3 regions of the Comamonas aquatilis genome follow, and region 3 is predicted to be linked to each of the others. Evidence: riboswitches for the same ligand, from Rfam matches in the RefSeq annotation. Region 3 holds a riboswitch; each other region holds the start of a gene.
The links. A riboswitch is a leader RNA that binds a small molecule or an ion and turns the genes downstream of it on or off. The one in region 3 is predicted to bind cobalamin.
Positions count from the first base shown of each region.

Region 1: another riboswitch for cobalamin. It lies ahead of ACNAZA_RS14405 (TonB-dependent receptor); the one in region 3 lies ahead of cobO (cob(I)yrinic acid a,c-diamide adenosyltransferase).
Region 2: another riboswitch for cobalamin. It lies ahead of ACNAZA_RS08220 (TonB-dependent receptor domain-containing protein); the one in region 3 lies ahead of cobO (cob(I)yrinic acid a,c-diamide adenosyltransferase).

Region 1 covers NZ_CBCSIW010000012.1:29,824-39,724, reverse strand. The annotation lists gene apbC (iron-sulfur cluster carrier protein ApbC) at 1-420, opposite strand, end outside; gene ACNAZA_RS14435 (restriction endonuclease) at 548-1,108, shown strand; gene ACNAZA_RS14430 (patatin-like phospholipase family protein) at 1,236-2,498, shown strand; gene ACNAZA_RS14425 (cache domain-containing protein) at 2,580-3,719, shown strand; gene ACNAZA_RS14420 (GGDEF domain-containing protein) at 3,673-4,338, shown strand; gene metG (methionine--tRNA ligase) at 4,525-6,672, shown strand; gene ACNAZA_RS14410 (hypothetical protein) at 6,786-7,001, shown strand; cobalamin riboswitch at 7,102-7,337, shown strand; gene ACNAZA_RS14405 (TonB-dependent receptor) at 7,484-9,643, shown strand; gene ACNAZA_RS14400 (ABC transporter substrate-binding protein) at 9,725-9,901, shown strand, end outside.
Region 2 covers NZ_CBCSIW010000004.1:287,585-297,485, reverse strand. The annotation lists gene ACNAZA_RS08240 (FecCD family ABC transporter permease) at 1-149, opposite strand, end outside; gene ACNAZA_RS08235 (ABC transporter substrate-binding protein) at 203-1,171, opposite strand; gene ACNAZA_RS08230 (bifunctional adenosylcobinamide kinase/adenosylcobinamide-phosphate guanylyltransferase) at 1,168-1,749, opposite strand; gene ACNAZA_RS08225 (cobyrinate a,c-diamide synthase) at 1,785-3,215, opposite strand; gene ACNAZA_RS08220 (TonB-dependent receptor domain-containing protein) at 3,244-5,163, opposite strand; cobalamin riboswitch at 5,244-5,480, opposite strand; gene ACNAZA_RS08215 (DUF904 domain-containing protein) at 5,725-5,934, shown strand; gene ACNAZA_RS08210 (cell division protein ZapA) at 5,966-6,346, shown strand; gene asd (archaetidylserine decarboxylase) at 6,723-7,598, opposite strand; gene ACNAZA_RS08200 (HPP family protein) at 7,789-9,072, shown strand; gene infA (translation initiation factor IF-1) at 9,271-9,525, shown strand; tRNA gene ACNAZA_RS08190 (tRNA-Pro) at 9,600-9,676, shown strand.
Region 3 covers NZ_CBCSIW010000005.1:226,493-236,393, forward strand. The annotation lists gene ACNAZA_RS09480 (tripartite tricarboxylate transporter substrate binding protein) at 2-991, shown strand; cobalamin riboswitch at 1,156-1,368, shown strand; gene cobO (cob(I)yrinic acid a,c-diamide adenosyltransferase) at 1,493-2,119, shown strand; gene ACNAZA_RS09490 (ABC transporter substrate-binding protein) at 2,119-2,994, shown strand; gene ACNAZA_RS09495 (FecCD family ABC transporter permease) at 2,991-4,022, shown strand; gene ACNAZA_RS09500 (ABC transporter ATP-binding protein) at 4,022-4,807, shown strand; gene cobW (cobalamin biosynthesis protein CobW) at 4,862-5,938, shown strand; gene cobN (cobaltochelatase subunit CobN) at 5,938-9,750, shown strand; gene ACNAZA_RS09515 (ATP-binding protein) at 9,747-9,901, shown strand, end outside.

The DNA.
Region 1 (9,901 bases), on a different contig from region 3:
GGGGCCGTAGATATCGGCATCCAGAATGCCCACGCGCGCGCCTTCGGCGGCCAGCGCCAGCGCCAGATTGGCCGTGGTCGTGCTCTTGCCCACGCCGCCCTTGCCCGAGGAGATGGCAATGATGTTCTTCACGCCGGGCAGCAGTTGCACGCCGCGCTGAACGGAGTGAGCAGCCACCTTGGTGTAGATATTGACGCTGACATTGCCCACGCCAGCTGCCGTCTTGGCGGCCGCGATGAGCTGACTGCGCAAAGCAGGCTGCAGGCTTTGGGCTGGATAGCCCATTTCCACGTCAAACGAGACGTCATCGCCCACAATCTGCACATTGCGCACGGCTCGCGTGCTCACAAAGTCCTTAGCTGTATGCGGATCGAGCACGCTGGACAGCGCGGTCAGTAGAGCTTGTTCTGTAACGGCCATTGCTTTTAGAGGTTCATCGGATGGCAGATAGTCTATCCAAGCTGCCCTGCCCCCTGTGCACAGGTGACAATGCGGCCTTTTGCGTTCCCCCCATAGCTATTTAGAGAGACAGCCCGTGAAATTGAAGATGGCCGAAAACTCCTTGTTCGCAATCCTGATGCGCTCGCGCTGGTGGATCAGCTTTGCGATCTGCGCCGCCGTGGCCCTGATCTCGTTTGCCGCATTCCCCAAGGACATCGCTCCGTTTGCAGCCCTGGGCGCTTTTCCGTTTTTCATCGTCGGCTGCATTGCCGCCTACAAGCAGCTGCGCGCACCCAGTGCCGCCCAGGCCCAGCAATTGCTCGATGAGTGCGCCGCCCTGCCCTGGAAGCAGTTTTCCCAGCGCCTGGCCGCAGGCTGGCAAGCCGAGGGCTATGGCGTGGAATTTCTGAACCAGAACGGCGCCGACTTGCGCCTGACGCGCAAAGGCCAGACCACGGTGGTGCAGGCCAAGCGCTGGAAAGCCGCCAATCAAGGGCTGGAGCCTCTGCGCGAATTGCAGGTACAGCAGCAAAAACTGGAAGCCAGCCACGCCGTGTACGTCACGTTGCAGCCGCTGACCGAAAACGCCGCCGCCTGGGCCAAGCAGCAACAGATCGCCGTGCTGGGCCCCGCTGAAATTGCCTTGCTGCTAGCCAAAGCCAAGTAAAGCCCGGCCGTTTCTCCTTCCTGGATGGCCGCAGCCATCCACTGGACGCCGGCCTGATGAGACCTGTTGACAATCTACGGGAAGATTGCCACACACAAACCGCAGCCAGCCGGGCACACTCGACGCCATGAGTGCCACGGCGTCCTTTACCCCCTCAGCTTCGCTCGCTCCCTCACCCCTGCCCGCAGCGCGTACGGGCCTGCTGCTCAGCGGCGGCGGGGCGAGGGCGGCCTATCAGGTGGGCGTGCTGGAAGCCGTGGCCGAGATACGCCGGGCCTGCGGCCAGCAACACGCGCCCAATCCTTTTCCCATTCTGGCAGGCACCTCCGCCGGCGCCATCAATGCCGCGGCCCTGGCCTGCCATTGCGATCATTTCGACCATGCGGTGCGCCAGATGGTGCAGGTCTGGCGCAATCTGCATACCGAGCAGATCTACAAGGCCGATTCGCTGAGCATGCTGCGCAGCGGCGCCCGCTGGATGACACTGCTCTCTCTGGGTTGGGCCATGGCGCGCTGGGGCCGCATGCATCCGCGCTCCCTGCTGGATAACGCTCCGCTGCAAGCGCTGATGGCCAGCGAGCTGATGCCCTTCGAGCGCCTGCCCGCTCTGATAGCCGGCGGCCATCTGCATGCCCTGGCCGTCACCACCTCCAGCTATAGCAGCGGGCAGCACATCACCTTCTTTCAAACCGGCAATGGACTGGACCCCTGGGTGCGCGACCAGCGCAAAGCCGTTCAGACCCAGCTGACCCAAGCACATTTGCTGGCGTCCTCGGCCCTGCCCTTTATCTTTCCTGCCATCGCCCTGCCCCTGGACGGACGCCTGGAATACTTTGGCGACGGCTCCATGCGCCAGACGGCGCCGCTGGCCCCGGCCATTCACCTGGGGGCCGAGAAAATTCTGGTCGTGGGTGCGGGGCGCAGGCGCGAACCCGCGCCCAAAGGGCCTTTGCCGGACGCCAGCTATCCCTCGCTGGCCCAGGTGGCGGGTCACGCACTGTCCAGCATTTTTCTGGACACGCTGGCCGTGGACATAGAGCGTGCCGAGCGCATCAACCAGACGCTGGCCCTGATCTCGCCTGCCGAGCGCATACACAGCCGCCTGAAGCCCGTGGAGCTGCTGGCCATCACGCCGACACAGCCCATCGACGCTATTGCCGTGCGCCATATCGACAAGCTGCCTCGCTCCGTGCGCGTGCTACTGAACACGCTGGGCGTGCGCGGCAACGGCAGCACACAGCGCGATGGCGCCCTGGCCAGCTATCTGCTGTTCGAGCAAGGCTATACCCGCGAGCTGCTGGCCCTGGGCCGCAAGGATGCACTGGCGCGGCGCGACGAGATTGCCGTCTTCATGGGCTGGGAGAAGCAGGCTGCGCACACCGACTTGTAACAAAACCCTTTGAGCAAGTAAGATATTCTTTAGCATCCATCTTCCACGCGCCCTTCAAAGGGCCAGCCAACCGTCCGCTCAGTGACTCCATCGCCCACACCTGCTCCTTCCAAAGCGCGCGGCTCGACCTCGCTCAAGCTCTCCCTGATCCTGCCCTTTGTGGTTCTGATCGCCCTGCTCACCTCGGCGCTGGGCATGCTCTGGTACTGGACCGGCAGCCAGACGGTGGCCACGCTGTCCGAGCAGGTGATGGAGGAAAAAGCCGAACGCATTGCCCAGGCCATTGACCGGCATATGCATGGCTCCGCCGCCGTGCTGGAGGCGACCTTTCCCCAGGGCATGCACGCCACCTCCGATATTCGTGACGAGCTGCAGGCCTTGCAGACCCGTCTGTGGATTGCCACCTCGCTGCACAACCCGCCCAACGATTATGTGTACTACGGCAACCAGGCCGGACAGGGCATGGGCCTCAAGCGCCTGGACAGCACGCAGGCACAGTTGCGCCTGAAAACCTATGCCGAGGAAATGCGCAGCTACTACCGCCTCGACGGCATCAACGCCCATCCTGTCTTTGAATCCACCGAAACCAAGCTGTTCGACCCGCGCCAGCGCCCCTGGTATCAGCTGGCCCAGAAGACGCCGGCCCCTATCTGGACTCCGGTCTATATCGACTTTGGCATCAAGGATCTAGTTATCACCCGCGCGCGGCGCGTGCTGTCGGCCTCAGGCCAGTTCGAAGGCGTGGTGGCCACCGATGTATCGCTCGCCGCGCTCAATACCTTTGTCAGCCAGCTGCAACTCACACCCAACGGCCGCGCCTTCATCATGGAGCCGGGCGGGGAGCTGATTGCCGCGTCGGGCCTGGCCAACACCCGGGCCACAGCCGACGGCAGGCTCGAGCGCATGACCGCAGCCAACAGCGGCGACTCCCTCACGCTGGCCGTCTATGAAGAAATCAAAACGCTGCCCCATAGCGCCGAAGCTGGAACACAGCCGCGCACCGCCTTGCTCGACGATGGCCAGCACCACCAGATCCGCATCGCCTATCGCCGCGTGACAGACAGCGCCGGCCTTGAATGGACGGCCGTGGTGGCCGTGCCGCACCAGGACATTCTGGCCGGCGTTTACCGCCATATGGCCATGGTGTTCGGGCCTGGGTCTGGTCGCGTTGATCGTGGCCACGCTGATAGGCACACGCATCTTTGGCACGGTGGCCAATGACATGCGATCGCTCACCCGTGCCGTGCGCCGCGTGGGCCAGGGCGAAATCGACACCCCGATTGCGCTGCAACGCCGCGACGAAATTGGCGAGCTGGCCGACAACTTCCAGCGCATGCGCAACAGCCTGTTTACCGACCCGCTGACCGGCGCCAGCAACCGCAGCGCGCTGCAACACATTCTGGCCACCCTCACCCGCCCCAGCGCAGGACAGACCAGCGCTGCCCCGTTTGCCCTGCTGTTTGTGGACCTGAACCGTTTCAAGCCCCTGAACGACCGCTGGGGCCACGACAACGGCGATCTGGCCCTGACCGAAGTCACGTTGCGCCTGCGTCAATTGCTGCGCGAGGATGATGTGATCGCCCGCCTGGGCGGCGACGAGTTCGTCATCATTTTGCGCGGCGTCAGCGACGAGGAGCAGGTGCAAGCCGTGCGCGCCAAGATGCAAGCCTCGCTGGAACAGCCGCTGACCAAGCTGCAAGGTATTCCCGAGGGCGAAAGCGTGACCGTGGGCATTTCCGTGGGCCAGGCCCTGTACCCGCGTGATGCTCAGGATGCGCAAAGCCTGCTCAAGCTGGCCGATCAGGACATGTATCGCCACAAAGGCCCGTCAGAGCGATAAGACTCTACGACAACCGGATCTGAATGATTTCAGATAAATAAAGCCTCAAGCACATATGCATAATGCACCCAAAGCTATCAATTAAATAGCAATCGATCCAACCGGCGAGTCACACCAAGACCCGCTGCCGCGCCCCGGTGCCAAGGCCTCCTAAAATGGCAGGCTCTCTGTGAAAGCTGTTCCCTCATGACCGCACGCAAACTCTTCGTTACCACCGCCCTGCCGTACGCCAACGGCAACTTCCACATCGGCCACATCATGGAATACATCCAGGCCGACACCTGGGTGCGTGCGCAGCGAATGCAGGGCAATGCGGTCAACTTCGTCGGTGCCGACGATGCCCACGGCGCGCCCATCATGATTGCCGCCGAAAAAGCCGGCAAGACACCCCAGCAGTTCGTGGCCGACATTGCCGCCGGCCGCAAGCAGTACCTCGACGGTTTTCATATCGCCTTCGACAACTGGAGCAATACCGACAGCCCGGAAAACCACGAGCTGTCCAAGCAGATTTACCGCGACCTCAAGGCCGCCGGTTTCATCGAAACCCGCACCATCGAACAGTTCTTCGACCCCGAAAAGAACATGTTCCTGCCCGACCGTTTCATCAAGGGCGAGTGCCCGCGCTGCCACGCCAAGGACCAGTACGGTGACAACTGCGAAGTCTGCAGCTCGGTCTATGCGCCCACTGATCTGATCAACCCCTTCTCGGCCCTGTCGGGTGCCAAGCCCGTGCTCAAGAGCTCGGAGCATTTCTTCTTCAAGCTCTCGGACCCGCGCTGCGTGGAGTTCCTGACCGAGTGGACCCAGGACGGCAAGCATGTGCAGCCCGAAGTGGCCGCCAAGATCAAGGAATGGTTTGGCGTGCGCACCAACCCCGATGGCACGACCAGCGAAGGCCTGGGTGACTGGGACATCTCGCGCGATGCGCCTTACTTCGGCATCGAGATTCCCGATGCGCCGGGCAAGTACTTCTATGTCTGGCTGGATGCGCCCGTGGGCTATCTGGCATCGCTCAAGGAATTGCTGACCCGCCGTGGCGAGAACTTTGACGCCTATATGGCCGACCCCGATCTGGAGCAGTACCACTTCATCGGCAAGGACATCATCACCTTCCACACGCTGTTCTGGCCGGCCATGCTGAAGTTCAGCGGCCGCAAGACGCCGACCAAGATCTGCGTGCACGGCTTCATGACCGTGAACAACGGCGAAAAGATGAGCAAGAGCCGCGGTACGGGCTTGGATCCGCTCAAGTATCTGTCGCTGCAAATGAACCCCGAGTGGCTACGCTACTACCTGGGCGCCAAGCTCAACGGCAAGAACGAAGATATCGACTTCAACCCCGAAGACTTCATGCTGCGCGTCAACTCCGATCTGATCGGCAAGTACGTGAACATCGCTTCGCGCGCCGCCGGTTTCCTCACCAAGCGTTTTGGCGGCAAGCTGACCCAGATCAGCGAAGACGGCCAGACCCTGCTGGCGGCGCTGCGCGAACAGCAGACAGCCATCGTCGCCGCCTACGAGGCCCGCGACACGGCCCGCGCCGCGCGCGAGATCATGCTGCTGTGCGATCGCGTCAACAGCTATGTGGACGCCAACAAGCCCTGGGAGCTGGCCAAGAAGGAAGGCATGGAAGCGCGCCTGCACGATGTGTGCACGACCTGCATCGAAGCCTTCCGCATCCTGACCATTTATCTGCAGCCCATTTTGCCCAGCGTGGCCGCCGAAGTGTCCAACTTCCTGATCGTGCCGCCCGAAAGCTTTGGCGATGTGGCCAAGCCTCTGGGAGAAGGCCACCAGATCGGCGAGTACAAGCATTTGATGCAGCGCGTCGACCCCAAGCAGCTGGAAGCGCTGTTTGAAGCTCCCGCAGGTCAGGCCGCTCCTGCTGCCGCTCCGGCAAAGGCCGAGAAAAAGGCGGCCAAGAAGGCCGAACCCGTGATCGACCCCAACGCCCCGGGCGGCGAGCCGCTGGCCGAAACCATCAGCATCGACGACTTTGCCAAAGTCGATCTGCGCATTGCCAAGATTCTCGAATGCAAGAGCGTGGAAGGCTCGACCAAGCTGCTGCAACTGACGCTGGATGTGGGCGAAAAGGACGAGAACGGCCAGCCCAAAACCCGCAATGTGTTCAGCGGCATCAGCAGCATGTACAACCCCGAGCAGCTGCAAGGCAAGCTGACCGTGATGGTGGCCAATCTGGCCCCGCGCAAGATGAAGTTCGGCCTGTCCGAAGGCATGGTACTGGCCGCCAGCCATGCCGACGAAAAGGCAAACCCCGGCATCTATGTGCTGGAACCTTTCCCTGGTGCCGCTCCCGGCATGCGGATTCACTGATGCCATCCCCCCTGAGGCGCTTTGCGCCTTCCCCCAAGGGGGACGACACCTTCGCCGCGAGGCGGCGGGGCCGCCTTAGGCTCTGGCTCGGTGTCTCCTCGCTGGGGCGTGCTTTGTCGAGCTCCTGCAGGCCATGGCTTGCAGGGGCTTTTTTATGCCTGCTATCCCTGTCTGGCTGCGCCGTGGTGGCCGTGGCGGGCACGGCCGTAAGCATCACAGCAGGGGCTGTGGGCCTGGCCGCCGATGCGGCGATTGGCACGGTCAAAATCGTGGGCAAAGGCGTGGGCAAGGCTGCAGACGCCGCGCTGGACGACGAACCTGCCGATTGAATGACGGCGAGCGCAGCTGCGTATAGCCACAAGGCCAACACGTTATACTGCGCCCGTTTTGAAGCGGGTTGACCGGCTGGCCATGCATGGCCGCTGCCAGCCCTTCATTGCGACAACAGGTGCCCAGGCTTAGGCCACGGGTTCAACGGGAACAGGGTGAAAATCCCTGGCTGCCCCCGCAACGGTCAGCAGATAAACCATTTCCACGCCCCCAGGGGCAAACCACTGATGTCCTACGTGGCCTCCCAGCGAGGTGCGCGGCGACATTGGGAAGGTGAAATGGCAGGCATCACGCCATCTGCGAGCCCGGATACCGGCCTGTTGAGCACCGTGCCCCTGGGGAAGCCCCCGGCGTGCGGTATTTGCAACGACCGTCTGCGGGGAGCAGAAGTGGCTGCTTCCCTGCCCGGCGGTCAAAAAGCGCTGCAGCAAGGCCTGGGCATGTCACCTGCAGGCAGATGGTCAGCACTTTGTTGACCTCCATGAACCACCCTGACTTTGCAGCCAGAGCCCCTTCTCTCCATCCCATCGCTGCTGCGGCATTCCTGACCTGCCTGAGCGCGCTGTCCGCCACACCGGCCCTGGCCAGCGATGCCGACACGCCCGCGTCCGAAGCCGCCATCACCTTGCCCGCCGTCCATGTCACGGCATCGCCCGAAGGCGCACTGGGTCTGTCCCTGCCTTCCACCTCCGGCAGCCGGACCGGCATTGCCACACTCGACCTTCCTGCCAGCCTGGACCATGTGAACAGCGATACCTGGCAGGAGCGCGGCGACTCGCGCATGGCCGACATCATCGGCCGCACCGTGGGCATGACGCCGCTGTCGGCCACCAGCTACAACAGCCTGTCCTTCAGCACGCGCGGCTTCACCGGCACCAACTCCGTGGGCATTGCCGAGGACGGCGTGCGCCTGGGCGTGGCCTCGTCGACCACACCCTACCCCGCCAACAGCTGGGGCTATGAGCGGGTGGAAGTGCTGCGGGGACCAGCTTCCATCGTCTATGGCTCGGGTACCGTGGGAGCCACGGCCAATGTGGTGCGCAAGCAGCCCACGCGCGAGACGGTGCGCGAGGTACTGCTCGGTGCCGGCTCGCATGGTTCGGCCAAGCTGGGCCTGGGCATGGGTGGCGCACTCAGCGAGACCCTGAGCTACCGGGTGGACGCCTATGGTCACTACACCAACGGCGAGCACGATATGAGCCGCGCCAGCGGCGGCAAGCTGATGAGCACGCTGCGCTGGCAACCCACGGCCGCGCTGCGCGTGGAGCTGCTGGCCGATGTCAGCGACGAAAAGCCCGCCCGCTACTTCGGCACGCCCACCTTGAACGGCGCCATCGTGCCCGAGCTGCTGGGCCGCAACTTCAACACCGACGACAGCACCATCCGCATCAAGGACAAGCGCGTGCGCGCCCGGGCGCAGTACCAGATCAACGATGAGCTGAGCGTGAGCAACGAGCTCTATCACTTCAAGGCCGACCGCTACTGGCGCAATATCGAGGCCTACCGCTACAACCCGGCGGCCCAGACCATCACCCGCAGCGACTATATCGAGCTGACACACGATCTGGAGCAGGCCGGCAACCGCCTGGAATCCAAGCTCAAGGCCGGCGCCCACCAGCTGGTTGTGGGCTGGGAAGTGAGCCGAGCCAAATTCGGCTATGCCTCGTCCGGCTTTGACTACTCCACCACGATGCCCGTGAATGCCACCTATCACGGCTGGGACAACACCAGCGCCATGATCCCGCGCTTTACCACGGCAGCCACCACGCATGACTTCTACGCCGAAGACGCCTGGACGCTCAGCGAGCGCTGGCTGCTGCTGGCCGGCATACGCCGCGACCTGACGGACTTCAACAGGAACGACCTGATCGGAACCGGCTCGTTTGGCAAGAACTTGGGCGGCACCGCCTGGCGCCTGGGCCTGACGCACAAGCTCAATGCGCAGACCAGCTTGTACGGCCAGGTCTCCCAAGGCCATGACCCTGTCACCAATGTGCTGACGCTGAACCTGGCCAATCGCGATTACAAGCTGACCACGGCGCGCCAGATCGAAGTCGGCATGAAGCAGCAGTTCGGCCAAGGTCTGGGCGAGTGGACGGCGGCGGCCTACCGCATCGAGAAGAAAGACATCATCACCCGCGATCCGAACAACAGCCTGCTGTCGGTGCAAGGCGGCAAGCAGCATTCGCAAGGCCTGGAGCTGAGCACGGTGCTGCGCCTGTCGCCCAGCTGGCGCCTGGAAGGCAATTACGCCTTTGTCGATGCCAAATACGACCAGTTGATCGAAGCCGGCGGCGCTGACCGCTCCGGCAATCGCCCCAGCAACGTGGCGCGCAACACCGCCAATCTGTGGACCCACTACACCACCCACAGCAGCATCGGCCGCTGGCAGGCATCGCTGGGCGCGCGCGCCGTGGGCAGCCGCTTTGCCGACAACGCCAATACGGCCGTCAGCGGCGGCTACACCGTCTGGGATGCGGCTTTGAGCTGGCGCCCCCAGCCCGGCAGCACCTACCGCCTGACGGTGCGCAATCTCGGCGACAAGCTCTATACCTACTCGGCGGTGTCGAACGCCAGGGCTTCTCAGGCCTATCCGGGCGAGGGACGTCGTCTTGATCTGACGGCCGAATTCACGTTCTGAACGCAGTAGCAAAAGCCATAGCTAGCAGCGCATGAAATTCCTCAACTTCATGCATAAAACCCATTGAAAACGAGAATACACATGCGCTGTCAGCTTCCATTTTTGAAGAAGGTATTCCCCTCTCGCCTGACCCTCGCCACGGGCTTGGCCCTGGCCTGCGCTTTGCTTGCGGCCTGCTCGCAGCGGCAAGAGACGCCGCCGGACCAGGCGGCCGTCAGCGTGGCCCCGGTCACGGTGCCGGTCTGCGGCCAGCCCGTG
Region 2 (9,901 bases), on a different contig from region 3:
CCCGCGGTGCGCGGCAAGCGGATATCGGTGACGATCTTCCAGGCCAACGGGTCTTCATAAGCCTTCCACAGACTCTCCCAACCTGTGCTGCCAATGCCTGCGCCCAGCGCGCCCAGCACGGCGCAAAGCAGCAGCAGGCACAAGGCCAGCCCGGGTGCTGCCATGCCGCGCTGAGGCGAACGCCCCAGTGAACAGCCTAGCCTCATTTCTGCGGGCCCGCAGATGCAGCCGGTGGCACCGTCCTGGCCACCGTCTGCAGGCATTGGGCCAGCAACTGCGCGGCTTCGGCAATGCGCGGCCCGGGGCGCACCAGCACATCGGCCTGCGCGGCCGTAAAGCGGCAGACGCTGCCCTGTTGGACGGCACGCATCTGGGCCCAGCCCGGATACTCGGGCACATTGCTCTTCCAGCTGCGCTCGCTGGCCATCAGCACGTCAGGGTCGGCGCGCACCACAAACTCGGGGTTGATGCGCGGAAACGGGCCCAGTTTGGCATCGACGATATTGCGCATATGCAGCCGGGTCAGCGTCTCGCCGATAAACGATGTCTCACCGGCCGCATAGGGGCCGCGACTGGCTTCGAAATACACACGCTTGCCGCGCATGGATTCAGGCACGCTGGCAGCGGCGCGGGCCACATCAGCTTCGGTCTTGGCCCAGAGTCGCTCTGCGCCCTGGGCCGGAGCTATTTGCAGCAACGCCCCGATTTTCTGCAGCACCAGATGCGCCTCGGCATAGGTGCGGGGCTCCAGCGCCACGACTTTGAGGCCTAGAGCCTCCAGCCGCGTCGCGGAGCGCGAAGCCATGGAGATCAGCACCAGATCGGGCTTGAGCGCAAAAATGCTTTCGATATTCGGGTCCAGCCCGCCGCCGACCACGGGCACGGTCTTCACATGTGCAGGCCAGTTGGAATAGCGATCCACACCCACCAGACGCTGGCAGGCATCGAGGGCGCACAGGGTTTCGGTCAGCGAGGGCAACAGACTCACAATGCGCTGCGGCGACCGGGGCAACTGCACGGTCACGCCGCGCGCATCGGTCACCTGCACGGCAGTGTCGGTAGCGGCCACGCTTGCCGATGGGGCTGCCCCCGCACCAAGCACGCAGGCTGCCAGAGCCGGCATCAGCCGTGCGGCAAGCCAGCCGCTGTTTGGCTTTCTCGGCAAGCTCATGGCTGGGGGCCTTTCACGGCCATGGGCAGGCCGGCGCACATAAAGGTCACGGTTTCACAATGCGCTGCCACTTGCTGGTTGAGCACGCCCAGCGCATCCACAAAGGCCCGCACCTCGGCGCCCATGGGAATCACGCCCAGGCCGATCTCGTTGCCGACCAGAATCACCGGACCTTTGGCCGCTTCAAGCTCTATCAAAAAATGAGCAATCTGCGCATTCCAGTCCTGGTCTTGAGCCGTTTTTGACTGAGATTCTTCAGTTTCGGCAGGCATCAGCCAGTTGGTCAGCCACAGCGTCAGGCAGTCGATGACCAGCATGCGCTGCGGTGCGCTGTGCTCGGCCAGCACGCGGGCCAGTTCGCGAGGTTCTTCCAGCGTGGTCATGCCCGGCACCCGTTCGGCGCGGTCGCGCTGGTGGCGGGCAATGCGTTCGCGCATTTCCGCATCCCAGGGCTGGCCGGTGGCCACCAGCACGGCCTCGCGCCCGCTGGCACCCGCCAGCCACTGGCGCGCCAGCAGCTCGGCGCGGCGGGATTTGCCACTTTTCTGGCCGCCCATCAGCAACTGGCTGCGGGGCATGGCAATGGTGCAGGACTGACTCATGATTTCAATACTCAAACGTTGGCGCCCAGCCACTCGGCAATCAGCTGGGGAGCCGAAGCAAACCAAGCGTGGAAATAGCTGGCATGCACGCTGCCATGGCGGTACACGGCCTCACCGCGATCGGCCTGTACGGCCGTGCGCGGGCGGCTGGTACGCGCCACCTCATGCATGGCGGTCTCCAGCCGGCTGTAGTGAAACGTGTGGCCGCGCATGACGGTTTCATCGATTTGCAACTGCTGCATGCCCAGGCCGGCCAGGCGCTTTTGCATGATGACCTTGCCAGGCAGCAAATCCCACAGCTCCTGCTCGGCGCCATCATGGCCGACCACCGACTGGCACAGGGCAAGCATACCGCCGCATTCTGCCCAGACGGGCTTGGCCGCCGCCAGGTGCTGCGCAAGACTTTGGCGCAGGCCGGTGTTGCTGGCCAGGGTTTTGGCATGCAGCTCGGGGTAGCCGCCGGGCAGCCACAGCGCATCGCAGGCGGGCAAATCATCACCGGCCAGCGGAGAGAAAAATACCAGCTGCGCCCCCATGGCGCGCAGACAGTCCAAGTTGGCCGGGTAGATAAAGGCAAAGGCGGCATCGCGCGCCACGGCAATCGTGCGGCCTTGCAACCAGGGCTGCAAAGCCGGCGCAGCTGCGTCAGCAGGTTCGGGAGCCGAAAACTCCACGGCCCAGTCTTGCCAGCTGCCGGTCACAGAGTCGCCGACTTCGTCCGCGTGCCATGGTCGTTGGCCCAGAGGAATTTGCGCCAGGGCATCGGCCGCTGCATCCAGGCGCTGCAGCGCATCCTGCAGCTCGTGCGCAGCCACCAGGCCCAGATGCCGCTCGGGCAACAGCGCCGCGCCTTTGACATGGCCTGTCGCTCCCAGGCTGATGGCAGCCAACGCGCCCTGCCACAGCTCGGGCTCGCGCAGGCCCTGGCGCAGCAAATCGGCATGGTGGCTGGTCGCCACGCGATTGGCCATAAAGCCCGCCCAGCGCAAGCCGCTTTGATAATGCTGCAAGCCATAGGCCAGTGCGCCGAAGGTGCCGGCCATGGCTGACGCATCGACCACTGCCAGCATGGGCAGACCCAGCAGTCGCGCCAGATCTGCCGCGCTGGGGCTGCCGTCAAACAGGCCCATCACGCCTTCGATGAGGATGAGATCGGCCTCCTGCGCCGCAGCGTGCAGCCGTTCACGCACATCGGCCTCACCCGTCATCCACAGATCCAGCGAGTGCACAGGCGCACCCGTGGCCAGTTCATGCCAGTAAGGGTCCAGAAAATCCGGCCCGCATTTGAACACCCTGACCTTGCGGCCCTGGCGCGCATGCAAACGCGCCAGGGCCGCAGTCAGCGTGGTCTTGCCCTGGCCTGAGGCCGGGGCAGTGATCAGCAAGGCAGGACAGCGCACAGGCTGCCCTGCTGCATCAGACGAGGAGGTGGTGCTCAGCATATGAAAGCAATAAGGACTGCAAGCCCGCTCAGTTGGCCGTCCACTTCACGCCCACATAGCCGCTGCGGCCCTCTGTGGCGTAGGTGCGGGCCAGCTCATAGCGCTTGTCGGTGAGGTTGTTGATGCGTGCCACCAGACTCCAGTTGCGTGTCAGCTCCTTTTGCGCCGTCAGATGCCACAAGGTGTAGCCGCCCAGCTCAAACTTGTTGGCCGCATCGTCAAAGCGCTTTCCCGATGTCTGCATCTGGGCACCCAGCCTCCAGCCCGCCACCAAGGTGTCGGCCGAAAGGCTGGCATGGCGCTTGGAGCGACGTGCCAGCTGCAAGTCCTTGTCCGTATCGCGCGGATTCTGGAAGTCCACCGAGCCCTGCAGATTCACCACGCCCACGCGGGTGGTGGCAGCCAGGGTAATGCCTTTATAGCGGGCATTGGCCACGTTGGCATAGCAGCCGCCGAACTGACCGTTATTGCCCGGGCATGCACCGGTGTTGCTCACATAGTTGATGAGATTGGAGAGATTGTTGCGATAGGCCGTGGCCGAGAAACTATTGCTGCCCTTCCCCCATTTCAGGCCCAGCTCCACATTGCGTCCCTTCTCGGGCTGCAGCGAGGAATCGCCATACATGCTGAAGCGCTGATACAGCGTGGGTGCGCGGAAAGCCGTGCCCGCCGATGCCGTGGCTCGCCAGTTCGGCATGAACTCATAGCCATAGGCGGCACTGCCCGTGGTGTTGCCGCCAAACTCGCTATCGCGATCATGGCGTGCATTGAGTTGCAGCGTGTGCTTGCCGGCACGCAGACCGTAGCCCAGAGCCAGGGCGTTTTGCGAACGCGTGCGGTCGATATTGCCGTTGACCAAGCTGTCCTCACGACGCTCCAACGCCGCAGTCAGGGTGGAGGCGCCCAGCTTCCATTCGTTCTGGAACAGATAGTTGTGCAAGCGCGTGTCGGTTTCATAGACCGAGGGCTTGGTAGCGTAGTAATCGCGCGACTGTGTGTATTGCAAACGGGTGCTGTAAACATCGCTCCACTTGGCTTGCCAGTTCAGGCCCAGGGTTTGCATCTTGTTGATGCTGCGATCATCGGCAATAGGAGCACTCTTTGATATGGTCGCGTCATAACCGGAATTGACGTAACTCTCCAGCGCTGTGGCCTCCACGCGCTGGTTGGGCGAGATCTGGTAGCCAATGCGGGCATTGAAGGCATTGTTGCGATAGCCGTCCGCATCTGGATTGAAGCCCGCCGAGGTTTTGGCGTTAAAGCCGTTGCTGCTGGCATGCGATGCACCCAGGCTGTAATCCCAACCATTGAGGCCGCCGCTGATGCCGGTCTGTGCCGTCACCGTGCCGCGGCTGCCCCAGCCCAGGCCGATATAAGGCTTGGGCTTGCCCTCGCCCCGCTTGGTGAAAATCTGCACCACGCCGCCAATCGCATCCGAACCATAGACGGCAGCCGCCGGGCCACGCAACACTTCAATGCGCTCAATGGACTCGAGTGGAATGTTCTGCCAGGAAGCGCCGCCGGTCGATTGGGAATCGACGCGCACGCCGTCGATATAGACCGCCGTAAAACGGGTCTCGGCTCCGCGCAAATAAACGCTGGTGGAGGCACCAGGGCCGCCGTTGCGCACCATCTCGATACCGGGCAGGCGCGAGAGTACATCGGCCACGCCAGCCGCACCACTGGTTTCGATGGTCTCGCGGTCCACGATGGACATATCCGCCACCAGATCGGACAGCGGCTGTTCGATACGGTTGGCAGTCACCACCGTCTCGGCCATGGCTGCGGTATCGGCCAAGGCGATTTGCTGAGCCAGCACAGGCGCAGACAACATGCAGCTGATGGCAGCAGCCACCAGGGAAGGACGGTGAAAAATGGAAGCCGTGCTGGCGTGCACGTGCGAGGCCACGGATGCAGTCTTGCATCGGGGTTGGTGTTGCGAACTCATGGGAAGCGACAAAACAATAGATACCCGGCGCCAACCTCCCCGTTGGCAATTGGGAAAAAGACGTGCCCACAGCTGAAGGCAGACAATCCACATCGTTGGCCGGTATCCGGGCTAAGCGAAACGTCCTTTTGCGAGCCTTCCCAGCACGCGCAGCGCCAGTGGCAAAGATGAAAAGGAGATGCCATGCATCTATTCGCTGACCGTTGCGGGGGCAGCGCAGGCACGGATCGCACCGCTTTGCGGCTTCACCTCCCTGCTTCCCGTTGAACTGGGGTCGCAGAAAAGCAACTCCGAGCACCAACAGCGGCGCATTCTAATTAGTTTTGACTGCACGGCCTCCTTCAATCAGAGTACCCCGTTGACGATTATTTACTATATAAATGAATTTGGCGCTTTATGCACCTGTGTTGCACGCTACGATTTTGGTAGAGGAAAATCTCCAACCGAAAAGCCATGCGCGCGTGTTTCAGGTGTACTTAGCTTGCATCCGCCTTTCATGCACAAAGTCTCTCGGATTTCTGCACTTATTTACGGACCGCAAGACCTACAATGGCCGAGTCTATGATCCCCCAGACTTCTCTTGACCTCATTGCCGAGCGGGTAGAACGTTTAATGGTGCGCCACGAAGAACTTCAGCGCACCAACACCCTGCTGACCGAGCAAGTTGCCGCCCTGACCCAAGAGCGCGACTCTCTGCGCCTGCGCCTGCAAGCTGCACGCGCACGTGTGGACGCGCTGATCGAACGCCTGCCCGCCAACCAGGGCGAGTGATTCCCCAGACATTGCCACCAGACGCCCGCCCATGAAGCAGATCGAAGTGCAAATTTTGCAGCAAAGCTACATGCTGACCTGCCCCGAAGGTCAGCAAGAGCGCGTGCTGGAAGCCGTGCGTCGCGTGGATGAGGCCATGACCGGCATCCGCGACAGCGGCAAGGTACGTTCTCGCGAGCGTGTAGCTGTACTGGCTGCACTCAATATGGCTTTCGATGTGCTGGACCGCGACGCCCAACAGACATCCCAACAAACACATATGAGCGGTGCCGCAGCTGAAACGCAGGCCGCGACCCAGACCGAACAGCTCAATCAGGAACAGCAGGCTGAACAACAGCGCCAACTGGAACTGGCCGAGCAGCTGGTGCTCAAGCTCGATAAAGCTTTAGAAGACGATGCAAGGCTTTTGTGAAAGCCCGCAATCCTTGCGACAAATGCATCGCTTCGTGGCAAACGCAGTATCAATCGAAGTAAAATAACTCCTGTCTGCAGACCTGTCGGACTTTATATTTCCTTGAACCAATGCTCAATGAGCTCGGGCTTGGTAAATTTCCTGATGAGCGTGATCGTCTCGCGTCAGATGAACCCAACGTCAGGCTGCCCTCGCCCCCCTGAACCCCCGGTTCAGGATGACGGTCCGGTGGAGTTTGCAGACACCTTATTCCTGTGCAACCTGCTATTTCAGGCTGCACTTTCTGGGCTAGCAACACGCAGCCATCTCTTGAACCCAAAAAGCCGTTGAAGCTTGAAGCATCAACGGCTTTTTCGTTTATGGGCAATGCAAGTGATCAGGCGATGGCAGATTGAATCTTTGCCTGTGCATCTGCCATGACCTGGCCCAAACGCACCGGGCCCGCCGGCTGCCATGCGGGGTTGAACTGCAAACCCGCACTTTGCGGCCACAGCAAGACCACGGTGGAGCCCAGCAGAAAGCGCCCCATCTCCTCGCCTTGGGCCAAATGAATGGCTTGCTCGCCGGTGTAATCCCAGCTCTTTAGATGTCCCGTGCGCGGTGGGTTGACCACGCCATGCCAGACCGTGGCCATGCTGCCCACAATGGTCGCACCTACCAGCACCAGCACCATGGGGCCGTGCGCGGTATCGAACACACAGACCACACGCTCATTGCGCGCAAACAGTCCGGGCACTCCGCGCGCCGTGGCGGGGTTGACCGAGAACAGCTCGCCAGGCACGTAAATCATGCGCTTGAGCTGGCCGGCGCAAGGCATGTGGATGCGGTGGTAATCCTTGGGGCTGAGGTAGATCGTGGCAAAGCTGCCGTTGTCGAACTGGCGCGCCAGCGCTGTATCGCCACCCACCAGCGCCGTGGCACTGTATTGATGACCTTTGGCCTGAAAAATCTGCTCGCCCTCGATGGGGCCGAACTGGCTGATGGCACCATCTACAGGGCAAATCCAGTCAGCCTGGGCCAGAGGCCGTGCGCCAACTTTGAGTTCGCGCGTGAAAAATTCGTTGAAGGTGGCATAGGCCGCAGGGTCGGGATTGGCGGCTTCGCCCATGTCCACACCGTAACGGGCAATAAAGCGGCGAATGACGGATGTGGTCAAGCCACCGGCCTGCGCCTGGGCCAAACGACCCATGAGAGCGGTCAGCGCCTGCTTGGGCAACAGATATTGGGAAAGTACGGCGAGTCGTTCAGACACAGTGGATTTTTGCTATCAAAGTTATAGAGATCGAAGCTGGATTCTAGCCAAGCCACGGCCTGCTGTATTCGGTGTACTCCCCATCGCCTCAAACAGCAGATCGTGAGCTACTGCCAAATCCCCAAACCAGCCGAATGCCAGCACCAGGCGCACAATGAGCCGCTGATGCCATCAACATGCACGCCTGCCCATGCCTGATTCATCGCAGCAGCCCACCCGCTCCGCACCTGCAACCCCGGAGGTACCGCCCTCCATAACCGACACACCCTCGCTAAAACCGGCCTCTCCGGCGGCCCGAAATCCTGCACCCGCCGAGCCCCTGCTGACCGAGCACATGGCACCGGCGCTGCTGTGGCTGCGCAATTTCCTGCCCTCTCCTGTGGGCACCAATGCGGCAGAAGGTCTGCGCATGGCCGTGGGCGTGGCCCTGGGCCTGCTAATCACGGCATTGATCAGCCGTTGGTGGGACGGCCATGACAATGCGGTGTGGATTGTCTCTTCCATGGGTGCTACTGCCGTACTCGTCTTCGGCATGCCTGCCAGCCCGCTTGCCCAGCCCTGGCCCGTGTTGGCGGGATCGCTGCTTTGCATGCTGGTAGGCACACTGAGCGAGCACTTTGTTCCCGACGAAGCCCTGGCTCTGGCCCTGGCCGTAGGCCTTTCCGTCACCTTGATGGTGCCGCTGCGCTGTCTGCATCCACCGGCCGTGGGGCTGGCCTCTTTTGTGGTCCTGGAGCATGCACCGGGCATGGGAATGCTGTTGTTTCCCACTCTGTTCAACATCGTGGTGCTGCTGGCTTGCGCCGTGGCCTATGCCCTGGTCACCGGCAAGCGCTACCCTCATCCCCAGCATAGTCACCGCAAACAGCCCGGTGGCAGCCACTTCACTGATGCCGACCTTAACGCAGCACTGGCGCACTACAACCAGGTGCTGGACATCAGCCGTGCCGACCTGGAAGGACTGCTGCACCTGGCCGGCCGCGCTGCATTCCAGCGCACCTTGGGAGATTTGCGCTGCGCAGACATCATGAGCCAGCCCGTGTTTGCGGTGCAAGCCAGTGCTACGCTCAAAGAGGCCTGGGCGTTGATGCATGAGCACCGTATCAAGGCACTGCCGGTGGTCAATGAGCAACAGCAAGTCATAGGCATCATCTCCAACGCCGATTTTGTGCGCAATGCCAGCCAGGAGGTGCCGGATACCCAAAGCCTGGGCCAGCGCCTCAAATCACTGGTCATGGGCAAGTCCAGACACCAGGATGCAAAGAGCGTGCAAGACCTCATGGCGCACACAGTACAGACGGCCTACGCCACGCAGCGGGTCATGGAACTGGTGCCTCTGTTCTCATCCGCTGGGCATCACCATCTGCCGGTGGTCGATGCAAAGGACAGGCTTGTGGGCATCATCACCCAGACCGATTTGATCCGTGTCCTGGCCGCTACGGTCAGCCCTGGCGAATCGCAGGACCAATCCTGAGAAGCTACAATCAGCAGGTTTAGGTGTACGCTAAGTCTGCGTCCCTGTATTGAGAAATAACGGCTTTTTGTTCAGTCTGCGCGTGGCGCGCAGCACATCCACCACGCGCCTTGTGGGCTTGGCATCTTGCAAGCCAGACCTTTGACCGTGGCCCTAACGAACAAGTGCCTCAACCGATTTATCCAAGAGATTGAAATCATGGCCAAAGAAGAATTGATTGAAATGCAAGGTTCCGTGACGGAAGTCTTGCCCGACTCCCGCTTTCGCGTGACCCTGGAAAATGGTCATCAGCTGATCGCCTACACCGGTGGCAAGATGCGCAAGCACCACATCCGCATTCTGGCGGGCGATAAAGTGTCGCTGGAGATGTCGCCCTACGATCTGACCAAGGGCCGTATCACCTTCCGTCACTTGGCCAACCGCGGCCCAGGTCCTTCGGGCGGCTCACGCTAAGCCCTTTCAGCCTCTTCATGAAAAAGTCGGTGATTTCAAAATCGAGTCGTTTTTTACGATTACAATAGAGGCTACGGAGCGTAGCGCAGCCTGGTAGCGCATCTGCTTTGGGAGCAGAGGGTCGCGAGTTCGAATCCCGCCGCTCCGACCAAACGACAAGGCCTTGGATTGGAAAATCCAAGGCCTTTTGTCCGTCTGTCTACACGCCTGTTTGCACATCGTCCCAACTCACGCGCGCCGATGCAGTTCAACATCACATCAGTAAATATATAAGCGCTCGGGCGGCAAGCGCCAAGGCATAGCCGTAGATACGCACAGCACAAACATCTTGCTTGCCGACCCCAAGCATCTTGCCTGTTGATCACGATCCAGACAG
Region 3 (9,901 bases):
TATGTCCAACGCATTTTCAAGACGCGCGTTTCTGCAGGCCACCACGGCCGGCACGGCAGCTGCAGCGCTTGCCAGCCCGACCTGGGCTGGCGGCGCCTGGCCGAACAAGCCGATTCGCATCATCGTGCCCTATACCGCCGGCGGCTTTACCGACCAGATGGCGCGCCTGCTGCAAGTGGGCCTGCAAAAGGCTCTGGGTCAGCCCATCATTGTGGAAAATAAGCCAGGTGCCAACAGCATCATCGGTGTTGACCAGCTGGCCAAGGCTGCGCCCGATGGCTATACCTTCGGCGTCGTCATTGCCGCCTATTCGGCCAATCCATCGCTTTATGCCAAGCTGCCTTACAGCCCCAAAGATTTGACGGGCGTGTCGCTGATGGGCATATCGCCGCTGGTGGCGGCTGTGGCTGCCAATGCGCCATTCAAGACGACGGCCGAGTTGATTTCCTATGCCAAGACTCATCCCGGTAAGGTCAGTTTTGGTTCGTCGGGTGCGGGCTCTGCCGCACACCTGACTTCGGAGTTGATGCGCCTATTGACCAAGACCGACATGGTGCATGTGCCTTACAAGGGCGCATCGCCAGCGCTGGCCGATCTCATGGGCGGACAGATTCCGCTGTTTCTCGATCCGCCTCCCAATCTGATCCAGCCAGCCAAGGCCGGTCGCATCCGGCTGATTGGCGTGGCCAGCGAAAAACGCTTGCCGATATTGCCGGATGTGCCCACGTTTGCCGAGCAGGGCATTCCCGGTCTGGTGGGCAGTACCTGGGCCGCCATGCTGGCACCTGCTGGCGTGCCCAAGGACATCATTCAGCGTATGTCCAAGGAAGTGGCGCGTATCGTGCGCAGCGAGGAAATCCGCACCCGTATGGAAGCCAGTATGGGGACCTTTGCCGAAGGCGGAACGCCAGAAGAGTGCAATGCCTTTATTGCGGCGGAAACCAGCAAATGGGGCAAGGTCGTGCGCGAGGCCAAGGTCAGCCTGGACTGATTGAGTTTGGCGGTAGCGCCAAGCGGTTTCTTGTGCGCTACCAAGGGCCTGCTTGCCGCCGCTAGGCCGGGCGCATCGTTTCAGACGCGTCTGGCTGGCGGCCGGTCGGGCCATATTCGGCGATTGAAGAAATGAACTCGAAACACATCGAGGACACTTCTATAATTGATAACTTGCGATCAGGAGACTTGGCCTTGCTTGAGGCCAGTTGAAACGGGAAGTCCGGTGCGTTGAAGTTGCCTTCGACCATTCCGGCGCAGCCCCCGCTGCTGTAAACCTGACAGCCACACGTTGATACCACTGGGTCTTGGAACCCGGGAAGGTGTGTGTGCTGGATGACGGTGAGCCAGAATACCGACCTGTTCGTTCTCGGTCTTGTTCCACGGGGTGTGGTTGTTAGCGGGTCATGGTGTGTCTGCAGCATTGCTGCGCGGCATCGCTTTTCCCGGCTGTCGTTCTCCCTTGGGAATGGGTTTTATCGCCATTTCGCTCGGGGAGAGCATGGACGAACAGTTCATTCACGCACATGCGCAAAGCATGCTGCAGAAAAAAGCCAGCGTGCACGCTGCCATTGCCCGCTCGTCTGATGAGCGCGGCATTGTGCTGCTTGTGACTGGGCCTGGCAAAGGCAAGTCAACCTCCGCTTTCGGCATGTTGTACCGCGCCCTGGGTCACGGCATGCGTACCGGCCTGGTGCAGTTCATCACCGGCACCCATACCTCGGGCGAGATCACTTTTTTGCATCAGCTAGGCTGGATGGGACAGGGCGCACCGGCGCCTGTGGACTATCACGCCATGGCAACGGGCTGCACCTGGAACAGCACGGACTGGAGCCGTGACAAACAGGCTGCAGACCTGGCCTGGCAGCAAGCTCTGCGCATGCTTGGAGATGACCAGTTGAGCCTGGTGGTACTCGATGAGCTGAGCTTCATGCTCAAGTACCGTTACCTGAAGGTCGAGCAGGTGGTCGCGGCCATTGCCGCGCGCCCTGCAGGCATGAGCGTGGTGATCACCGGACGCGATGCGCCGCAGGAGCTTTATGCGCTGGCCGACACGGTCAGCGAGATCGCCGATGTCAAACATGCGTTCCGCCAAGGTGTCAAGGCACAGCCCGGGGTGGATTACTGATGCGCAGTCTGCTGCTTGCTGCGCTGATGGCTGCGACCTGCATGGCGCCCGCCTGGGCTCAATTGGCCCGGGCTCAGTTGGCCGGGCCGCGTCTGATGTCCACCAATATCTGTGCCGATGTTCTGGCCCTGAGTCTGGCCGATCCTGCGCAAATCATTTCCCTGTCGCGTCAGAGCCAGGATGCGAAGCGCTTTTCCATGGTCGCCAAGGCGCGTCAGTTTGCCGCCAATGAGGCTTCTGCCGAAGATGTTCTACACCTCAAGCCTGATGTGGTGCTGGCTTCGCGGCGCTGGAATGCCAGGCACCAGCAGGAGCTGCTCAAGCAGTATGGCGTGCGCATCGTCACGGTGCCGTTTCCTACGGACTGGCAGGCGATCCTGGACAGCACGCTCAAGATGGGCAAGGCCATAGGGCGCGACGCCGCGGCCAAGGAACTGGTGCAGAACGTGCAGGCGCGCCTGGCAAAGCTGCAGGCCAGCTCACGCCCGTTGAACGCTCTGTATCTGCGCCCCAATGGCGGAAGTGCCGGCACGCAAACCCATGTCGATGCGGTGCTGACGGCAGCCGGCTTGCGCAACCACGCCACGGTCTTGGGCCTCAAAGGCTGGGGGCGCCTTGATATGGAGCGCATCTTGATGAACCCGCCCGATGTGTTCATCACGCCCTCAATGGTCAACGACACCGCATATGCCAAATCTGCCTTGAGCCGTCATCCGCAAATGAAGGCTCTGCTGTCGCGCATCCCCGTGGTCACGCTTACCGAAAACGATTGGGGCTGCAGCAACTGGCAGCTGATTGAAGCCGCTGAAGCCGTTGCAGCCCAGCTGGATGCTTTGGGCCTGAGCGCCGCAGCCGCCAAAGGTGCTCCGGTATGAGCGCCAAGCAGCAAGATTTTCGCCAGCAGGCCTGGGCGCTGAATCTGGTCTTGCTTTTGGCTTTGACGGCTTTGGCTGCCGTGTCGCTGGGCATAGGTTCGGTCTCCGTCGGTGTTGCAGATTGGTGGAGTGCCGTGTCGCAGCCGCAAGAAGCCACGGAGCTGGCGCTGCGTCACCGCGCCATTCTGGAGCAGGTGCGGCTGCCGCGTGTGTTGCTGGCCATCGTGGTCGGCATGTCGCTGGGCACGGCGGGCGCGGCACTGCAAGGTCTGTTGCGCAACCCTTTGGCCGAGCCCGGTTTGCTGGGGGTCAGCTCCAGCGCCGGCCTGGGCGCTGTTTTGTGCATTTATTTCGGTCTATGGCACTGGAATGCTTGGTTGCTGCCCGTGGTCGCCATGGGAGCTGCCGGTCTGTCTACCCTGGTGCTCTACCGTATTGCCAGCCAGGGGGCCAGCAATCTGACCTTGATTCTGGCCGGCGTTGCGCTCTCTTCGCTGACGGCTGCGCTGACATCGCTGGCCATCAATCTGGCGCCTACGCCCACCGACATGCAGGACATCGTGCTGTGGTTGATGGGCTCGCTGGCCGATCGCAGCTTTGACGAGTTGCGCCTGTGCCTGCCTTTCATCGCGCTGGGCCTGGCTTTGTTGGCCTTCAGTGCCCGCCAGCTGGATGCCTTGACGCTGGGCGAGGACGAAGCGCGCAGCGTGGGAGTGAATCTGCCCCGGCTGCGGGCCCAGATCATCGTGGGTACGGCGCTTTGCGTGGGGGCCAGCGTGGCCGTCACGGGCACGATTGGTTTTATTGGCCTGGTCGTGCCGCATCTGTTTCGCTCTGCCGTGGGCTACAAGCCTTCGCGCCTGATGCTGCCCAGCGCCTTGGGCGGCGCCGCCTTGCTGCTGGCTGCCGACATTGCGCTGCGCCTGCTCAGCGGTCGTGTTGAGCTGATGCTGGGCGTGGTGACGGCCTTGATGGGCGCGCCCTTTTTTCTGTATCTGGTGCTGCGCGAGCGCTGGAGGACACGCTGATGCAAGTGTTATCCGTGGATTCTTTGCGCGTGGGTCTTGCCGGCAGGGATTGCGTGCATGGACTCTCGTTTGAGGTTCGCGCCGGTGAGCTGTTTGCGCTGATAGGCCCCAATGGCGCGGGCAAGAGCACGGCTTTGCGGGCCATGGCCCAGCTCTTGCCCCACCAGGGAACGGTACGTCTGGACGGCGAGGACTTGGAGCGGCTTTCCGCCGCCCAGCGAGCCAGGCGCATTGCCTATCTGGCGCAAGGTGACCAAGTGGTCTGGCCGCTCAAGGTGCGCGATTTTGTGGCACTGGGGCGTTTGCCGCACCAGCGCGGCTGGGCCAGAAACTCTCAGACGCAAGAGGATGCTCAGGCGGTTGACGGAGCGCTGGATGCCATGCACCTGAGCGGCATGCAGCAGCGCAATCTGGATCAGCTCTCGGGCGGAGAGCGCGCCCGGGCGCGTCTGGCCCGGGCATTGGCCGTGCAGGCGCCTCTGTTGCTGGCCGACGAACCCGTGGCGGCGCTGGATCCCTATCACCAGCTCAGTGTGATGGAGCTGCTGCGCGCCCAGTGCAATGCCGGTAGCGCCGTGGTGGTGGTCTTGCACGACCTGACCTTGGCCAGCCGCTTTTGCAACCGTGTGCTTTTGCTCAATCAAGGCCGGATCACGGCCTGCGGCGAGCCGCGCAAAGTCTTGACGCCCGCACATCTGCAACAGGTCTACCAGGTACAGGCCATGCATGGCGAGCACGAGAGCCAGGGCTATGTCGTGCCCTGGAGCTGCAGGCCCAGCACCTGAGCGCCGCTGCGCAACAGCGGCATTTGTGAGAACTTAGTTTTTTGGAGTAGAGCTATGAACAGCAGCAAGAAAATCCCCGCCACCATCGTGACCGGCTTTTTGGGCAGCGGCAAAACCACGTTGCTGCGCCATATTCTGGAGAATGCCAACGGCCGCCGCATTGCCGTGATCGTCAATGAATTTGGCGAGCTGGGCATTGACGGCGATATTTTGCGCAGCTGCGGCATTGGCTGCGACGACGATGGTGTCGAGCAGGGTGGCCAGCTGTATGAACTGGCCAATGGCTGCCTGTGCTGCACGGTGCAGGAAGAGTTCTACCCCGTGATGCGCCAGCTGATAGAGCGCCGTGACGAGATTGATCACATCCTGATCGAGACCAGCGGTCTGGCCTTGCCCAAGCCCCTGGTCCAGGCCTTCAACTGGCCCGAGATCAAGAATGCCTGCACCGTCGATGCCGTGATCACCGTGGTGGATGTGCCCGCCACTGCGGCCGGCCAGTTTGCTGCCAATCCGGCGGCCGTGGATGCGCAGCGCAAGCTGGACCCCAATCTGGACCACGAGTCGCCACTGCACGAACTGTTTGAAGATCAACTCATTTCCGCCGATCTGGTGGTGCTGAGCAAGCTGGATCAAGCCAGTGCGCAGGACCGCGTCAGGGTGGAAGCCATTGTGCGTGAAGAGATTCCTGCCCAGGTCAAGATCGTGGCGGCCGACCATGGCCGCATCGATCTGGGCGTGGTGCTGGGCCTGTCCAGCGCTTCGGAAGAGACCATCGAACAACGCAAGGGCCACCACGATCATGAGGACGCGCATGACCATGATGAACACGATCACGATGAGTTTGACTCCATCGTCATCAAGCTGCCCGAAGTCGAGCGCGAGGCCTTGCTCGAAGCCATGGAGCAAATCGTAGCCAAGCACACGGTGTATCGCATCAAGGGTTTTGTGGCTCTGCCCGGCAAACCCATGCGCCTGGTGGTGCACGGCGTGGGCAAGCGCTTCGACAGCTATTTCGATCGCCTGTGGCGTGCCGATGAAGAGCGTCAGACCTATCTGGTTTTCATAGGCCACGACCTGGATGAAAACGACATCCGCACCGAGCTGAACGCTCAGATGGCCGGAGTGCTCTGATGCACCTGCTTGCCGTTCAACCCGGTGGCTTTGTGGATGACGAAGCCTTTGTTGCCAGCATGGAGCAGACGCCCGGCCAGATCGTGATTCTGAGTGCGGCCGACACCACCTTGGCGCTGTTGGCCGACGCCTATGCGCAGCTGCAATCGGGCGTGGACGGCGAGCAGATGCCCAGTGTTCGCCTTGCCAATCTGATGCATTTGCGCCAGCCGGCTTCGGTGGATCTTTATGTGGACGAGGTCTTGCAGCACGCCAGGGTGATCGTGATCGATCACCTGGGAGGCGAGAGCTACTGGCCTTATGGCACGGACCGCATCCGCGACATCTGCCGCCGCCATCGCATTGCGCTGGTCATGTTCTCCGGCGACACCACCGAAGATCTGAATCTGCTGCAAAAAAGCACGGCCAGCATGGAGCAGTGCCGCACGCTGTGGCGCTATCTGCGCGAAGGCGGTGCGGCCAATGCGCGCGAGCTGTTTGGCTATCTGTGGCACGCGTTTCTGGAGGGCCCGCAGCAGGCGCTGCCGCCCAGGCCTTTGCCGCCGGTGTCGGTGTATCACCCCGAGCTGACCAGCGCTTCGGCTGAGGCCTGGCAGCAAGCCGGGAAGATGCAATGGCATGCAGGCGCTCCCGTGGTGCTGGTGGTGTTCTACCGCGCCCATCTGCAGTCCGGCAATACGCGCGTGTTCGATGCCTTGTGCGAGCAACTGCTCAAGCAAGGCCTGAACCCGCTGCCGCTGGCCCTGCTGTCGCTCAAGGATGCGGACTGCTTGCGCATGCTGCACGCCTTGTGCGCCGAGCACCAGGTGGCGCTGATTCTCAACACCACGGCATTTTCCCAGTCATCGCTGGAGACGCCTGGCGATCATGCGCTGGCCGGCGACATTCCGGTGCTGCAGCTGATCCTGTCTGGCGGCAACGAACAAAGCTGGCTCAACGATGCGCACGGCTTGCAGCCCCGCGATATCGCCATGCATGTGGCCATGCCAGAGGTGGACGGGCGCATCATCACGCGCGCCATCAGCTTCAAAGGCCTATCGCACCGCAGCGAGCTGACGCAGTCGGACGTGGTGCAGTACCAGGCGCATGCGGAGCGCATGGCTTTTGTGGTTGAGCTGGCCAGGCGCTGGTGCGCTTTGCGGTCCAAGCCCAATGCGGACAAGCGGCTGGCGCTGATCCTGGCCAACTACCCGACCAAGGAAGGGCGCATTGGCAACGGTGTGGGGCTGGATACGCCGGCTTCCGTCATACAGATATTGCAGGAGCTAGAGCGCCAGGGCTATACGCTGGATGGCTTGCCCCCCGATGGGGATGCACTGATGCAGACGCTGCAGCACGGCATCACCAACGACCCCGACTCCTGGCAGCTGCGGCCCGCCTGGCAAAGCCTGGACCTGGCGAGCTACCAGCAATTCTTTGATACCTTGCCCGAGGCGAACCGGCAAGCCATTGAGCAGCGCTGGGGCGAGCCCAGCCAAGACCCCATGCTGCGCAACGGCCGCTTCATGATTGCCGGACTGCGTCTGGGCCAGGTGTTTGTAGGCATACAGCCGGCCCGTGGCTACCAGCTCGATGCCATGGCCAGCTACCACGATCCCGATCTGGTGCCGCCGCATTACTACCTGGCTTTCTACCATTGGCTGCGCACGGCCTGGGCTGCCGATGCCATGGTCCATGTGGGCAAGCACGGCAATCTGGAATGGCTGCCGGGCAAGAGCGTGGCTCTGGCCCAGACCTGCTGGCCGGATCTGGTGTTCGGTCCCATGCCGCATCTGTATCCCTTCATCGTCAACGATCCCGGCGAAGGCACGCAGGCCAAACGCCGGGCACAGGCCGTCATCATCGACCACCTGATGCCGCCGCTGACGCGCGCCGAAAGCTATGGGCCCACCCGTGATCTGGAGCGCATGGTTGACGAGTACTACGAAGCCATCACCCTGGACGCGCGCCGCGCCAAGCTGTTGCGCAAGCAGATTCTGGCGCACATCGTGGCCCATGATCTGCATCAGGATCTGGGTTTGGCAGCGCCGCGTTCGCTAGAGGATGAGCAGCAGCTGCTCAACAAGACCGATGCCTATCTGTGCGAGCTCAAGGAAAGTCAGATCCGCGACGGCTTGCATATCTTTGGCTGCTCGCCGCAGGACAGGCTGGAGCGAGACACTCTGCTGGCGCTGGCCCGCCACCCCGTGGGCAATGGCAAGGGCGGGCAGAACAGCCTGATTCGGGCGCTGGCCCAGGACTTGAAGCTGGGTGCAGATTTCAACCCGCTGGATGCCGACTGGGCGAAGCCATGGAATGGGCCGCGTCCCGAGTTGCTGGCCCAGGTGGATGCCCAGCTGTGGCGCAGCACCGGCGACACTCGCGAACGCCTAGAACTGCTTTCGCTATCAATACTAGAGCGCGATGCGCTTGTATATAAAGCGCTGAAGGCCGATTTTCCTCAAGCCCAGGCCGTGCTGCAGCGGGTAGAGCAGGATTTGCGCCCGCGCCTCAATCAATGCGGCCCGCAGGAGTTGCTGCAGCTGATGCGCGGTCTGCAAGGGCGTTTTGTGCCCGCCGGCCCCAGCGGTGCGCCCACACGCGGCAGGCCCGATGTGCTGCCCACGGGGCGCAATTTCTTTTCCATCGATACGCGTGCCGTGCCAACGCCTACCAGCTGGACCCTGGGCCTGAAGTCTGCCAATTTGCTAGTGGAAAAATACGCGCAAGAGCATGGCGAGTATCCGCAGTCGCTGGGCCTGTCGGTCTGGGGCACGGCCACCATGCGCACCGGCGGTGACGATATTGCTCAGGCGCTGGCCTTGCTGGGGGTGCGCCCGACCTGGGCGGACGGCAGCTGGCGGGTCAGTGATTTTGAAGTGCTGCCCATGTCGGTGCTGGGCCGCCCCCGGGTTGATGTCACGCTGCGGGTGTCGGGCTTTTTCCGCGATGCATTCACCAATGTGATCCGCCTGTTTGATGCCGCCGTGCAAAAAGTGGTGGCGCTGGAGGACGAGGATGCTTTCACCAACCCCATACGGGCCCGGGTGCTGCGCGAGGCCGAGCAACTGCAGTCGCAGGGCATGGCGCCCACGGATGCCCGCCATCAGGCCGGAATGCGCGTTTTTGGCGCCAAGCCCGGCAGCTATGGTGCGGGCTTACAGGGCCTGATTGACGGCCGCAACTGGGATAGCGATGAAGACCTGGCCACGGCTTATCGCAACTGGGGCGCCTATGCCTATGGGCAAAAGGACAATGGCACGGCCGTGCCCGAGACCTTTGTGCGTCGGCTGTCTGACATGCAACTGGTGGTGCACAACCAGGACAACCGCGAGCACGATGTGCTGGATTCGGACGACTACTACCAGTTCCAGGGCGGCATGGCGGCCGCCGTGCGCCACTTCAGCGGCCAGCAGCCGGCGCTGTATTTCGGCGATCACAGCAACCCCGAATCGCCGCGCATGCGCACCTTGCAGGAAGAGATCAGCCGCGTCGTGCGCTCCCGGGTCACCAATCCCAAATGGATTGAAGGCGTCAAGCGCCATGGTTACAAGGGCGCTTTCGAGATTGCGGCTACGGTGGACTATCTGTTCGCCTTCGATGCCACGGCGCGCGTGGTGCGCGACGACCAATATGCGCGCGTCACCGAGGCTTTCGTCAGCGATGCGGACACGCGCGCCTTTATGCAAAAGCACAATCCTCAGGCCTTTCATGGCATGTGCGAGCGCCTGCTGGAAGCCATACAGCGTGGGCTGTGGCAGGAAAGTGCCGACTATCAACCCCTGCTGGAGCAGCATCTGCTGCAGACAGAACAAATGCTGGAGGAGCGATGAGCACCGTACCAAGAAGCGAGCCCCTGAGTTTTCCGTTTACGGCGCTTGAGGGCCAGCAGCCGCTGCAACTGGCCTTGCTGCTGCTGGCCGTGGACCCGCTATTGGGCGGCGTGCTGGTCGAAGGGCCGCGGGGTACGGCCAAATCCACCAG